DNA from 2 places in the Spirochaeta dissipatitropha genome. Region 2 is predicted to be linked to the other one. Evidence: riboswitches for the same ligand, from Rfam matches in the RefSeq annotation. Region 2 holds a riboswitch; the other holds the start of a gene.
What was found. Region 2 has a riboswitch for thiamine pyrophosphate ahead of ACYQ2L_RS15750 (thiamine ABC transporter substrate-binding protein). Riboswitches for the same ligand answer to the same signal wherever they lie in the genome.
Positions count from the first base shown of each region.

Region 1: linked by a shared signal. The riboswitch ahead of ACYQ2L_RS16300 (YkoF family thiamine/hydroxymethylpyrimidine-binding protein) and the one ahead of ACYQ2L_RS15750 (thiamine ABC transporter substrate-binding protein) in region 2 are both predicted to bind thiamine pyrophosphate.

Region 1 covers NZ_BAAHXT010000021.1:2,224-9,320, forward strand. The annotation lists gene ACYQ2L_RS16295 (ATP-binding protein) at 1-605, shown strand, start outside; TPP riboswitch at 858-972, shown strand; gene ACYQ2L_RS16300 (YkoF family thiamine/hydroxymethylpyrimidine-binding protein) at 1,054-1,686, shown strand; gene ACYQ2L_RS16305 (ECF transporter S component) at 1,686-2,273, shown strand; gene ACYQ2L_RS16310 (ABC transporter ATP-binding protein) at 2,263-3,810, shown strand; gene ACYQ2L_RS16315 (energy-coupling factor transporter transmembrane component T family protein) at 3,801-4,601, shown strand; gene ACYQ2L_RS16320 (TolC family protein) at 5,160-6,647, shown strand; gene ACYQ2L_RS16325 (efflux RND transporter periplasmic adaptor subunit) at 6,644-7,097, shown strand, end outside.
Region 2 covers NZ_BAAHXT010000017.1:40,494-47,590, reverse strand. The annotation lists gene ACYQ2L_RS15755 (ABC transporter permease) at 1-1,308, opposite strand, end outside; gene ACYQ2L_RS15750 (thiamine ABC transporter substrate-binding protein) at 1,287-2,357, opposite strand; TPP riboswitch at 2,453-2,567, opposite strand; gene thpR (RNA 2',3'-cyclic phosphodiesterase) at 2,685-3,326, shown strand; gene ACYQ2L_RS15740 (hypothetical protein) at 3,338-4,063, opposite strand; gene ACYQ2L_RS15735 (UTP--glucose-1-phosphate uridylyltransferase) at 4,144-4,992, shown strand; gene ACYQ2L_RS15730 (MATE family efflux transporter) at 5,023-6,543, opposite strand; gene ACYQ2L_RS15725 (glycosyltransferase family 2 protein) at 6,560-7,097, opposite strand, start outside.

The DNA.
Region 1 (7,097 bases), on a different contig from region 2:
CTCGGACACTGTTCTACGACTTTCTGCAGATTCTTGATGAAGAAACATCTCTGATTGAGGGTAATCTTGTTCGCGCTGCTGATTTGATTCGTAGTTTTAAGACAATTGCAGTAGATCAGTCTAATGAAGAGTTCAAGAGCTTTAATCTCAAGCAATATCTTGAGGATATTGTGACCAGCCTTAAGCCTAAATTAGGTAAGAAAGGCTATTCAGTAACAATTTCCTGCTCTGATGAAATTGCCATGTTTGGACCACCGGGAACTATCGCTCAGATAATCAGCAATTTAGTTACAAACTCCATAGTCCATGGTTTCGATTCCAAACCTGGAGGAGAAATCATGATAAACTGCTCGGCAGATAAAAATAGTGTGCTCATTCATTATTCAGATAATGGCAAAGGTGTGAGCAGGGAAATAGTTGAGGACATATTTGAACCATTTTTCACTACCAGAATGGGACAGGGGGGAAGCGGACTTGGCCTGTACATTGTGTATAATCTTATGCATAGAATATGGAAGGGAAACATTCGCTGTGAGAGCAGTCCCGGCATCGGAACAAGTTTTCACATGACCTTTGCAGTTGATTGCCGAGATCCCAAAACCTGAAATGCTATCAGTCGAATGGTTTGATGAACCGTTGATAATACAGAAACAAGCGTACACCTCAGGTCGTGAGTAATCTGTCTGTAGAATATTACTGTTCCTGCCGACACCCTAAATCGAATATCCACAACCTTCTCTTACGGTAAATATTTAATTCATTAAAAATTAACACCCGCTATGCCGGAAAACATCATCGACTGTTGACAGTTTTGCTCATCTTTTTTAGACTCTCCGTATCAAGTAAGCAAGCACGAAAACAAGCCGCCGGGGGGTCCTGTCATGCAGGACTGAGATAGGGGAGCAATGAGCCCCTGACCCGTTGAACCTGATCCGGTTAGTACCGGCGTAGGGAGAGCGCAAGACAGCAGGTGAATCATCTCCGTACAGGAGCGTTTCCTCTTGTTCAAAGCCGCCTCTCGACAGGCGGCTTTTGTGTGCTCAAGGAGGCTCTATGCTTATAGGCTGTCAGTTTTCTCTCTATCCCATGGAGAGCGACTTCGTACCAATAATCCTCGAGGCCATTGCCCCGCTTAAAAATCGTACAGATTTACGGGTGGAAAGCGATGACCTGAGTACCTATCTGGCAGGTCCCAGCCAGACCGTGTTCGATGCGGTTCATGAGGTATATGCCGCTGCCTGCCGCGCCGGAGGTCACGTAGTCCTGTCTGCGACCTGGTCACGCGGTTGCCCGGGTGAACCCGGCGACCCGATCTGCACCCCGGACGGTGGTGATATTCAGAATGAATCACTGCCCGTGAGATCCTCTCATGGCAACGGTATTATCAGCGCTGCACAGTGCGCCCTGTATCCAATGGGTAATCCAGATTATATGCAGGAAATAGTCCGTGAGATCGAACTGTTCAATCAGGCAGCTCAAAAACCAGCCGTCGACCTTGAGGTATCTCCAAAGCATTTCTGTACCCGGCTGGATGGAGAACTCAGTCAGATTTTCCACCAGCTGGCAAGTGCCTTTGTCCGCTCTGGACAGACAACTCCTCACGTAGTACTCACCGCAACCATATCCAAGGGGAGTCCCAGCGCTTCCGCCCCGCATAATCGTCGCAAAGAAAAGGAGAACATATAATGAACACATCAGCAAAATGGAATCTGAAGGATATTCTTGGTCTTATTGTTATATCGGCTGTATTCGGACTGTTGTACCTGGGATGGGTGCAGGTATGGATGCTGCTGCAGGGCATCATCGGCCCGTTGGCAATGGACATAGTGTTTGGCGTCTGGTTCTCCGGCGCAATTTTCTGTGCGCTCATGTTTCCCCATCCGGGGTCCGCATTCTATTCCGCAATGGTCAGTGTTATTACCCAGGTATTTGCCGGTAATCCCTCCGGGCTGGTTATGCTCCTGACCGGACTGGTGCAGGGTAGCGGCTCTGAAGTCCCCTTTCTGTTCACGAAATACCGCCACCGCAATCTGATCATGAGTCTGGTCGCCGGGTTTGTAACCGCCCAGTTCAGTTTCGTATATACCTGGTTTCGCTTCAGCTACTGGACCCTGTCACCCGGCTACGTAATCAGCATGTATGCAATCCGCAGTCTCAGCGGCGTCGTACTCGGTGGGGGGCTGGCCTATGTGCTGTATCGAGCAGTAATGGCATCCCGCGGCCGTGAAACAGAAGGCAGTGAGCTTGAGGATAGTGAGCAGGATGCAGACTGAGTCAATCAATACCAGCGCCAGCCCCGATATCGGTGCCGACACCAGCACTATAACCAGCCCCGGTATCGGTGCCAGCACCAGCGCTTGCCAGAATTCACCTGGCACATCAAATGGCAGATCACACGGTGCATTAGTCTCCCAGGCCCTGCTTGAACTGCAGGGCCTGGGCCTTTGCTGGGCCGGCCACCGTCAAAGCCTGTTCGAAAACATTAATCTGCAGGTGTATCCCGGTCAGCAAATTCTGCTGTCCGGTGACAATGGCTGTGGAAAAAGCACACTGCTGGCAGTCATAAAAGGACTGCTGCGCTCAGAGGAAAACTCTCCGCATGAAGCAGTCTGTCATCTGACAGGGCGCATACTCTACAAGGGCCAGGACACAGGCAGCAGAACAGCAGCCGAACGCAGTGAAATAGGCCTGGTATTCCAGGATCCTGACAGTCAGTTCTGCACCCTGAACGCCGACGACGAACTCTACTTCAGTCTCGAACAACTGGGTATGGCCCGACCGGAAATGGAACTCCGGTACAATGAATGTGTACAGCGCTGGCGGCTGCAGAACCTGGTATCCAGGCGCATCGATCAACTCTCCGGAGGTCAGAAGCAGCTGCTGGCTCTGGCAGCAATAATGATCCAGCAGCCCAGACTGCTTCTACTGGACGAAATCACCAGTCAGCTGGACCCCTGGGAGCGCGAGTACCTATGGCACGGACTGCAGACCATGCTCTCAAATCAACCCGAAACCGCCATGATATGTGTCGATCATGCCTATTCCGGCCCCCATAATGACCAGCTGATGCACCTCAGATTGGACACAGCGGGACTGATCCCCTCTGTCCCTGTCCAGGCCGCACCAACAGCCCCTGGGTACGCCACATCTGCAACCTCGGCACAGCAAACAAGACCCACAGCTCAGCGGCACCTGCAGGAAATACAGAGTCAACTCCCGGCCCACACCGGAAAAGAAATCACCCGTCCGCTGGTCTCAGCCCGCAATATCTCCTACAGGTATCGATCTGCCGCCGCCCCTCTGTGGTCAGGAGTCAATATCCAGCTGCCCGCCGGGAAAATCCTGGCAATAGTCGGGCCGAACGGCAGCGGGAAATCAACCCTGCTCGCCGTGCTGGCAGGACTGCTCAAACCGGGTGAGGGAAACATATCACTGCCCCGGCGTCGGCTGCTGATCCCGCAGAACCCCGAACACCTCTTTCTCTATAACCGGGTATGGCGCGAGCTCGGATCAGATCTGGAATCCGCCATGCCGGTCCTGCAGCACTTCGGTCTGGCTCGCAGCAGACAGTACTCACCATATCGACTCAGTCACGGACAGAAACGCCGCCTGAACCTGGGGCTGGCACATATCAGCACACCGGAACTGCTGCTGCTCGATGAACCCACCCAGGGTCAGGATCCCGCCTTCAGAACCCGGATTCTGCAGGATATCACCGGACATGCCCGTCGGGGAGCAGCCGTTATAGTAGCTACCCATGACTGGGATCTGGTACAGACAATAGCTGATGAGGTACTGCTATGCGGATGAAAATGATGGATCACATTGAAAAACCTGGCTGGCTGCAGTCCTGCAACCCCGTCGTCAAGCTGGGCTGTGCCCTGTTTTCCGTACTGCTGGCAACCATACTCTGGGACCCCTTCAGCCTGGCCGCCGGAGCCCTCACCGCGGTTCTCCTGGTCTGGATCGGCGCCCGGATCCCGCCATACCGCCTGCTCCCTGTACTCGGCATGTTCGCCATAACCGTCTGGAGCCTCGTGCTGGCCAATAACGTATTCGGCAACGCCGAAGCACAGCTGGATGCCCGTTGGAATCCCGGACTGATCCTCGGCCTGCGCATCGCCAACTTTGCTTTCTGGGGAATCGTCTTCAGCTTCACCACAAACCCCCGCGACCTGGCATTAAGCCTGACGCAGAATCTCGGCATCTCTCCAGCAGTCAGCAGCGGCCTCATGACAGCCCATCGCCTTCTTCCCCTCATCGGCGATGACATGATGTGGATCCGCAGATCACTCAAACTACGCCGCCTGAACACCCGTGAACACAGAATCGTCCGTTCACGATTCCACAGCTGGCTGGCCACCGCCCGCGGAGTACTCCTGGGAGCCCTACGACGCGCCGAACGGGGAGCTCAAGCCATGGAAGTCCGCGGCTTCTCACTCGACAGCAAACGCAGCACATCCACAGCCGTATATTACCGCAGCATTCCAGTACGCCGACGGGACATAGCCCTAATCGCATTCACCGCCCTGCTGTGGATCGCAATACTCCTGACTGCACATTACGCAGGCACCTTGCGCTTCTGGGGTGCCGACTGGTAGTCCGAATTCAAGTACGGCATAGGGGCTGTCCCCGGCACCCGACAGCCAAGCCACGAGCCCTCGGTCATAGATCCCGCCCTCCAGCCAGTCTGCCGGGGTCGGCGAGCTCCGGAGTGCGGCTGACGCCTCCCGTCCCGGTACGGGCAAGCCCTGCCCGGGACCGCCTCCGGCGTCCTCCGCATGCCTCAGCCAGGATTTGTTGAGTAGTTAGAAAACTCCACAAAGATTTCAATCATTTCATTATCCTGCCACTAATTAAATCTATATTCAGGGATTTGAGAAAATGTATGCGTTTTTCTGTCGTAAGTTATGGCAGGATAATCTTTTATCGAATAGTTTTTGTGGAGTTTTCTAACTACTCAAGGAAACTCCCTACTGTGTATTTATTACACAGCACTTATCTATGGGATGCGTAAAATAGTTACAGTTACATGATTTTTTCTGCTTGTGTCCTTGTGCTCTGGTATAGCTCTTCGTTATAACTTGCTTCCGGTAAACAACTTGCATATTTCTGCTTTTTCGTGCCCAGCCTGGCACGTGAATTGCTTCATGTAGATCATGAGACGTTACAGGAAAAATTTAATTATATCTCTGGTAGGATTGTGCTTCGGGCTGTCCTTCAGTACGGGTCTTGCTGCCAACGACACTGCTTTGTCGCTTGGGGATCTTGTATCCATGGCGATACGGGAGGATAGGGTGATTCAGGGAATACTGCTGGATCAGAGAATTTCGGGACTCAGAGATGATGCTTCGGAACTACCGACCTATGCAGCCATTGCGGTGCAGGGCAGTCTGTCTGCGGCACATCAGGTGCCGGCGAATGCTTCAGCTTACAATGTAATCAGTGGTGGTCCTGAGTTGGTGTTCAGGTGGGGAGAGTCGGGAAATACCAGTTTGCAGACTGCCGCAGATATCAGACTGTATCTGGATGATCAGCTTTCGAATAATAACAGTATTGCCCCTTCGCTGCAGCTGAGTCACAGAATTACTGATGTGCTCGGAGGTCAGCGGATTACGACGGATGAAATCCGAAAGCTTCAGCAGGAACTGCGCCAGGAAAAAGAACTCAAGGATAGGGCGGCATCAATTACCGCGCAGATATTCAGCATTCTTTCTTCTGTTCTTGACCAGCAAAGAGTCGAGTTGAATGCACAACAAAGCCTGGCCGATGCCCAGCTGAGCAGGGAACAGCTCGTTACGGTGCAGCGTAGGGATCCTGAGAGTCTGCAGGTTCTGCAGGCAGATGACCGCATTATTGCAGCTCGGATAGACATAGAGAATGCGCGCTCACAACAGAACATTCAGCTTGAAAGTCTACGTAGACTCACACGGAATCCGGAGATTCTTCTCAGTGATCTCCAGAACATTCCAATTCCATTACCGACTGAAATAGCCATGCCTGCACTACCGGAGCTCACCAGTTTTGTCTCGTATCATCAATCCATGCTGAGCCTGGAACTGGTACGACTTCAGGACGCAGCCACATTTCAGGGACCGGTCAGAAATCTGAATCTATCAGCATCTGCAGCCAGTACCTATCTGCCGAATCAGGGCAGTCTAGATTCATTCAGGATTGCGGCGAGAGGCACCTTGAATGAAGGTACTAGCTGGTCGCTTGGACTTGAACTGTCCTACAGCAGCAATGAGCGCCTCAGCGGCCCGGTTCTCGGGCTCAATGGCTCATGGTCACCCGATGCAGGCTCCTGGCAATCAGAACAGAATAGAATCGAGCGTGAAATTTCCCGGATCAACCTCGAGCAGGCAGAGATACAGTATCAGAACACCCGTGAGGATATACAGAACACAATTCGGGATTACGATACCCAGATACGTCAGCAGCAGTTGTCTGCTGAAAGCTGGAACAGGCGCCTGGCTATCAGTAAGGCCACCCTGGCTGAAGCCATCAGATCATTTGAAGCCGGTTTGACGACACAGACCGCAGTGGTTCAGGCGCAGCTGAATCTGGACTCACTGCTTCTTCAGGGAAGAACACAGAGCTTGTCCATGCTTTCACTTATAGAGAACATAAAGAGGAATACAATATGAGTTCAGATCTTTTAAAGAAATCCAGCAAAATCAAATACATAATTATCGCCCTTATATTGATTGCAGCGGTATCTGTACCTGTCTGGTTATTTTTGATTCAGCCACGCTTGCGTACGGATTCGCTGCAGAACGAACAGACAAGCGCGCTCGATAACACGGGTGCTGCTAGAACTGCGGCCCGCGGAAGCACAGCGGGCTTCAGCCAGGAGATGTCCGTTGGCGACCCTGTGCCGGTGCAGGGTGAAATTTATACAGCCAGCCTTGTGCCAAGCAGGCAGGGGGTTGAGATATCCGGCAATCTCCAGCCGGGAAATTCTTCAGATGCTGTCTTTATGACTGCTGGAATTATAACCGAGCTGCGTGTGAGTGAGGGGCAGGCTGTCAGGCAGGGACAGGTTCTCGCCAGGCTGGATACCACCGATGTTCAGTATCAGCTGGCGTCCAGGGAAT
Region 2 (7,097 bases):
GAATCCCATAACGGACTGGGTCAAAGCGATTATCGCAAACTCCGGCATTCTTCCAAGCCAGATTATCCGCATACCCAGACTGAAGGTCACGCTGGAAATAGCCAGGGGGAGCATGAGGGCGGCATCCAGCGTTCGCGAGCTGCGTCCGCGCATCAGTCGGGCTGCAGTATATGCAAGCAGACAGCACAGCAAGGCTGCCGCAGAAGCCAGAAGCAGACTGTTCACGAATAGCTCCGCAGGGCTTGCTCTCATGATCTCTGCCAGATCACGGTCACCAAGGCGCCCTCCGCCGAGCAATGCCCTGAATGCGGCCAGACTCCAGCTCCCGCCAGGCCGGAAGGCCCGGATGAGCAGGGTCAACAAAGGAGAGAAAAACACCGTTCCTATAAAAGCCCAGTAGCTTATGCAGGAAATTCGCAGTCCACTACCGAGTTGTTCCCAGCTTCGGACCAGAAAGCGTCTGCCACGCGGCTGCAGATGATAACGCCCGGCAAACTGCAGAATGAATAATACCAGACCGGTTATGAGAATCTGCACCAATGACAACAAGGCAGCCCCACCGAGATTTAATCCCTGAAACATTTCCTGATAGATGCGCACTTCCAGGGTACTGTATCGGACACCACCGAAGATCAGCACGATTCCGAAACTGACGAAGCAGTACAGGAAGATTATGGAGAGAGCCGAGACAATCGATGGCATGAGCAGCGGAAGGTCTATCCGAAGCAGCCGTACAGCAGTGCTTTCTCCCAGCGATCGGGAAACCTCGATATACCTTCGATCAACAGCCAGCCATCCCGATGAAATCATTCTTAAAGCAACCGAGATATTGAACAGAACATGGGCCAGAATTATTCCGAATGGGGAGTAAACCAGAGAGATATCAGCAGAAAACAGACGGCTGAGGAAGCCCGCCCTTCCATACATGCTGATAATGGCGAGTACGATAATCAGGCTCGGCAGTACAAACGGCAGTAAAGTCAGGCTCTGAATTGCACGTTTACCTGGAAAGCTGCTGTGACTCAGAAACCACGCTCCGGGCAATGCCAGCAGCACACTGATTACAGCAGATGCAGCTGCCTGGATCAGGGAAAAGCGAATGCTTCCCAGCACTGCAGGACGCCGCAGCTGGGAAAGCAGTTCGATAAGCGCACTACTGCCTCCACGATACCAGGTGTCAGCCACCCCTGCCCCGAGTACTGCCAGTAGTGGCGGTACAAGCAGAAAGAGAAACAGCGCACCCGTCAAATGAGGGGCGCGCCTGGATATGTTCATGCGCAGGAATCCTAACGCATTACGTCTTCCCATTCGTTTAACCACCTGGAAATATTATCGCCTACATAGGCTGGATCCAGCCTCAATGGCCGTGTTACTTCTTCTGTTTCGAGAAATGCTTCAGGAAGCTGAACCCCTGGATGTACCGGGTACATTATCTGACTCAGCGGTATAAGCTCCTGGAATTCCTCACTGAGAATATAATCAATGAGACGTTCAGCATTCAGTCGGTTTGCTGCACCATGTACGATCCCGGCGATCTCGATCTGCATATATGCAGCGCCGTCCATAAGCAGGGATTCATAGCGGTCTGTTTCCTCGAAATGCCGGTGATACGCAGGACTGGTCTCATAGCTGACTACCATAGCCGCCTCACCCTGTGTATACAGACCGTAACCGTCAGACCATCCGCTGGTCACCGTGAGAACATTAGGTTTCATTTCTTTCCAGAAATCGAGGTATCCATCTTCACCGAACTCTGCAATTGTATAGAGCAGAAAATTGCGACCAGGTGAGCTGGTAGCCGGATTCAGCATAATGAATGAATTTCGGTAGGCAGGATCGGTCAGATCACTCCAGCTTGCAGGGCCCTCGGGCAGCTGCTCGCGGTCCACATTGATCGAGATATAACCATAATCAAAAGGAACAGCATAGTAATCAGAATCAATCAGCAGGTCATCGCGAACCAGCTGCATATTCTGCGGCTCATATGCCTCAAGCATGCTCTCCTGCATGAGACGGGGAAGATAACTCTCATCCAGCCCGATTACCACATCCGCCTGCGGAGCCCGCCGCTCAAGATAGAGCTGGGTAAATACCGCCCCGGTATCACCGATTCTCTGCAGATCAACGCTGACACCATATGTATCTTCCATATGTGCACTTATCGCCCGGCGTAGCGTGCCTGGAATAGAGTCATAACTGTAAATTACCAGAGAGTCGGTTTCTACCCGGCGCTCCTGCACCGGTGCAAAAGCCGGCTCTTCAGGACGTCCGCCCGCGCTTACAGAAACCGCGGTAAAAAAAGAAAGTACAATAAGTACCAGAAAACCAGAAAGAACAGATCGTGTATGAAACTTCATTCAGATCCCCCCATAGCAAAATAGTATCGGGTTATGAGATCATCCAATGAGGCTGATAGAAAGGTGTGTATATGCGTGGAAACGCATGCAGCGACGTGCAAAAACAGCATATTTCCTCCGCCGGCATTACCCGGATCAGGTTCAAGGGTATGATCTCAGCCGCCTCGGGACAACAACGTTGTCTCTTGAGCAGCACCCCTACATGGCAAGCTATCAGAATACAAAAGAACAATCAAGAACGGCTGGGACGGAGTTTGGCACCAGTAAAGAATACAGCGGATATCTGAAAGTCTTTATTATAGAACAGTTTTCAGCCTATACTGGGGCATGGCAAAAACGAGACAGGAACATGAAACCCCGCGGCTTTTCATTGCACTTGCCCTGCCTGCAGAACTGCAGGATCACCTGAGGCTGCTGCAGAAAAGATTGAAATCAATCGCTCCATCGGATGTTTTCCGCTGGGTTCAGCCCGGCAACACCCACATTACCCTACATTTTCTGGGAGATACAGATCGCAGTCTGATTCCTGAATTGATTGCCGTCATGCAGCGTGCCATACTCAGTGAGCAGACAGAGCAGAAATCAGGCAGAATCCGTTGTCAGCTTGGTGGACTGGGCTACTTTCCGGAAAAAGGGAATCCCAGGGTCTGCTGGATCGGATTCAATGAGCTGCTGCAGAAGCAGAGCCATGAGCTTCATCCCAGAGGCAGAACCCTGTTCACTGCACTGGAACAGGAACTGCTACTCAACGGGTTCCAGAGCGCAAGCCCCAGATACACGCCCCATATAACTCTCGGGTATCGACGCCGCGGCAGTGATAATAAGGAGGTCGCTACAGTTACCGGGAAATGGAGAAATGAAGCCAATATCCGCGGCCTGGCTTTCAGCCTTTCAGAGCTGGTACTTTACGAGAGTAAAACCACGGATCAGGGGCGGCAGCATATTCCGCTGATGAAAATCACTGTCTAAAAAATCACTCCCTATTGTTCAAACTGCAGCGAGAACTCGTATGGCCTCCGCGCGAGAACAAGATCGATCACCGGAACGCGGAATACAACTGCTGAACCATCAACGCTTCCACCGCGCTGGCTGATAATCGTTCCATCAGGAACAAGTCGAATCATAATTTCTGCACGCTCAATAACCCGGGCAATCGGAGTACTCCCCTCATACTCCTCCAGTGCCCATGACAGATATTCAATGTAGTCAGCACGGGTCAAACCATCGCCAGGAGGAAGCAGATATTCTACAATCGGTGTTTCGCCGATTGGTGAAAGCCGCAGAAATCTCGGAATATCTTCCCTGCCAAAGCGGATATGCATTGTTGACCGCGCACCTGCCCGATCAAAAAAGATAATCTCCGGCACATCCATACGCTCGTCACGCATGAGCTGCTCGACATCCTGAAGTCGCATATCTGCAAACAGATGCCCCGGACTGTCCGATCTCAACTCAAGCAGCTCTATGCCTTGATATCCGGTGAGCACATCCTCAATTTCAGCCAGATCAAAGATCTCTTCCGTTTCCCCTCCGCTTAGATCCCGGTAGTATTCCATAAATACCCGGTCAAGATTGATTTCGAGCTGCAGACGGCCTGAACCATCTATTGTCAGATCCATGTCCTGCCGAACAGTACAAGCTGAAAAAACCAGAATACTTGCTATAAAAATGCTGAACAGGATCAGCGAGCACTTTATTTTACCCATAAAAGAAATGTATCTCGCGTATGAGCATCCGTCAATGCCGGCAATTGGCAATCAAAAGCGTCTGTGCTAAGCTCCGGAGCATGAAAGGTGTAATATTAGCAGGGGGATACGGGACCCGCTTCCTCCCGGTGACCAAGACAATACCGAAGGAAATGCTTCCACTCATTGATAAACCGTCAATTGCATTCATCGTCGAAGAATTTGCTGCAGCAGGAATCAGTGAAGTACTGATTATCAGCTCACGGCGGAAACACAGTATGGAGAATTTCTTTGACCGTGAGGTTGAACTTGAAGAAATTTTCACCAGAGAAGGTCGGACCGAGCTGCTGGACAAGATCGCACCCAGCAAAATGAAGGTCTACTTTACCCGGCAGCAGGAAATGAGAGGCACCGGCCATGCGCTGATGCAGGCAGAAACCTTCGTCGGAAACTCGCCGTTTATTGTCGCCTACCCCGACGATCTTCACTTCGGTGACAAACCGCTTTCAGTTCAGCTTGTCGAGACCTATCATCAGACCGGGAAAACTGTTCTGGCAGGACTTGATAACCCTCCTAACCTGGAGCGTTACGGGGTTCTGGCTCTTGAAAAAGACGGGCTGCACGTTCATGATATTGTTGAAAAACCACTCCCCGGCACAGAACCCAGTACGATTGCTTCAATAGGTCGATATCTGTATACACCGGAGCTCTTCGGTTTTCTGAACGAAGGCTGGGAAAAACATGCCGAAAGAACACCGGAAAAAGAATACTACCACGTTTATGCGCTAAACCAGCTCATGCAGCGTGGCCGTGTCGTTCATCACATTATTGAAGGACAGCGGCTTGATACCGGAGCGCCTCCCGGATTCCTGGAAGCTACCCTGCACTATGCAGCACGTACTCCGGAACTTGCAAAAATCATCAGGGATTTCGCAGCCGGCATGAAGTAGAGGCAAGAAGGAAGTATGCGGGCAGACGAACTATGATCTGTCCGCATCTCCATCGTCTGAATCTGAATCTGACTCAACACATCCGCAATCTTCACAACTGCAGTACTCCAGATCCTCAGCAACCCGTATGCCCGATGCAGTCGCCCCGGCGGGATAAATACTGTGTGGATAATGGTCAGTTTCAACCTCATCTGAACCAGTATCTGCTCTTGAAACCAACACCTTTTTCGTCCAGGCTTTGCTGCGCCAGCGCAGCAGCATAATTATACCCCGAAGGAACTCATCCATGGCAACACCGGCCCACACTCCGGCCACACCAAGCCCCATCCGTATACCCAGCGTATGTCCACCAAGGACCCCAACACCCCACATGGAAATCATACCGATAAATACCGGAAAGCGGACATCCGCAGCACCCTTGAGTGCATGAATTATAATGAGATTGGAAGCCCGACCGATTTCGACAAAGATAGATATCAGCATAAGGCGTGAAGCAAGCTGTATTATGAGCGGATCCGAAGTAAAAACTCCGAAAATCTGGGTCTTGAATAGATTGGCAAGCAACACCAGGGTAATGGAGCAGGACACACCGCTCAGATAATAGGTATAGACCTTGCGGTAAGCCTTATCTATCTGACCTGCACCAAGCATGTGCCCGACATGTATCTGCGCCGAAGCCGCTATGGCGAGAGCCGCAACAAATACAAAACGCATAATGGTAGAGTTATAGACCCAGGCAGACATAGCGGCAGTCCCAAGCGTGGAGGCCATGTTCATGAGGAGAATCTGGGCAATGTTGTAGGCAAGGCCTTCACCGGCCGAAGGAAGCCCCACCGAGATAATTCTCTGCAGATGGATTTTCGGCATGAGCCGCAGCCGCTTGAAATCGACCTTTATTTCACCGCGGTGCTTCAATCTATATGCAAAGATAAAACAAACCATTGCCTGACTGAATACTGTTGCCGAGGCAACTCCTGCTACTCCGCTGACTGGAATGTTTATGAAACCCAAAGCCAGTCCGCGCACTGCAATCCAGTTACCCACAACATTAATCAGGTTACCTGTCATATTGACAGCCATTGTTTCCCGTGAATGACCACAGGTTCGCAGAATATTGGACTGAACTACATTAAAAGCCAGGAACATGGAACCGGCACCGAATATCCGCATGTACTGCAAGGCAAAATCATGCACATGAGGATCCAGGGTGTAGAACGAAAGAATCAGGGGTGCAGAGAAAAACATCAGCAGACTCATGGCTGTGCCGAAAACGGCTGCCAGAGCGAGACTCATGGTGCCGATGTCGGAAGCCTCGTGATAACGCCTGGCACCGAGGGTCTGTGCAAGGATAATACCAGCCCCGGTTCCAACCATGCTGTATATAAGCATCAGAAACATCGAGAACTGATTTGCAAGACCTACTGCGGCAACGGCACCGTCAGAATACATACTGAGCATAAAAACATCGACACTGGAGAGTGCCATCCGCAGAAAGTTTTCAATAAGAAGCGGCCAGACCAGTTTGCGCATGGAAATTGTTGAATGTTTCATAATAATGGCTCAGATGTTAATTTCTATCTGCAACTATTTCAAGCAGGCAGCGGCAACAGTCAGCAAGTTTTAGATTTCCCCGTTTTTCTGCTCCGCGTTCAAAAACCTCAAGCTTTCGCTGCAGTTCCTGCAAGGCAAGTGCATGTTTGCGCGGCTGGAGGCTGAAATCAGCAGCTCTCCCGGGATCGGACAGAAGCTCCGGCAGTCCTGGAGGAGCTGGCAGCTCTTCATGAATCCCGCAGAAATCCAGAAGCGCTCGAATACGGAAATATTCAATTACACCAAACTGTTCTGACAGCTGCGGACCATGTCCTGCCCTCTTTTCTATCAAGGCCTGGTCGATATACTGAACGTGAGTATGCAGGCATAGATGCAGCCACAGCTCATAGTCCTCGGCGACCGGCAGATCCTCCCTGAAACCCCGCTCAACAAGAAGATTCCGGCTGAGTAAAACAGTAGAGGGTCCGATTGTGCACTTTATCAGGGCATCCGGAAACACATCCCCTTCCCGTTTATGATTCTGACCCTTCTGACTGATTTCCCTGCCGTTTCTG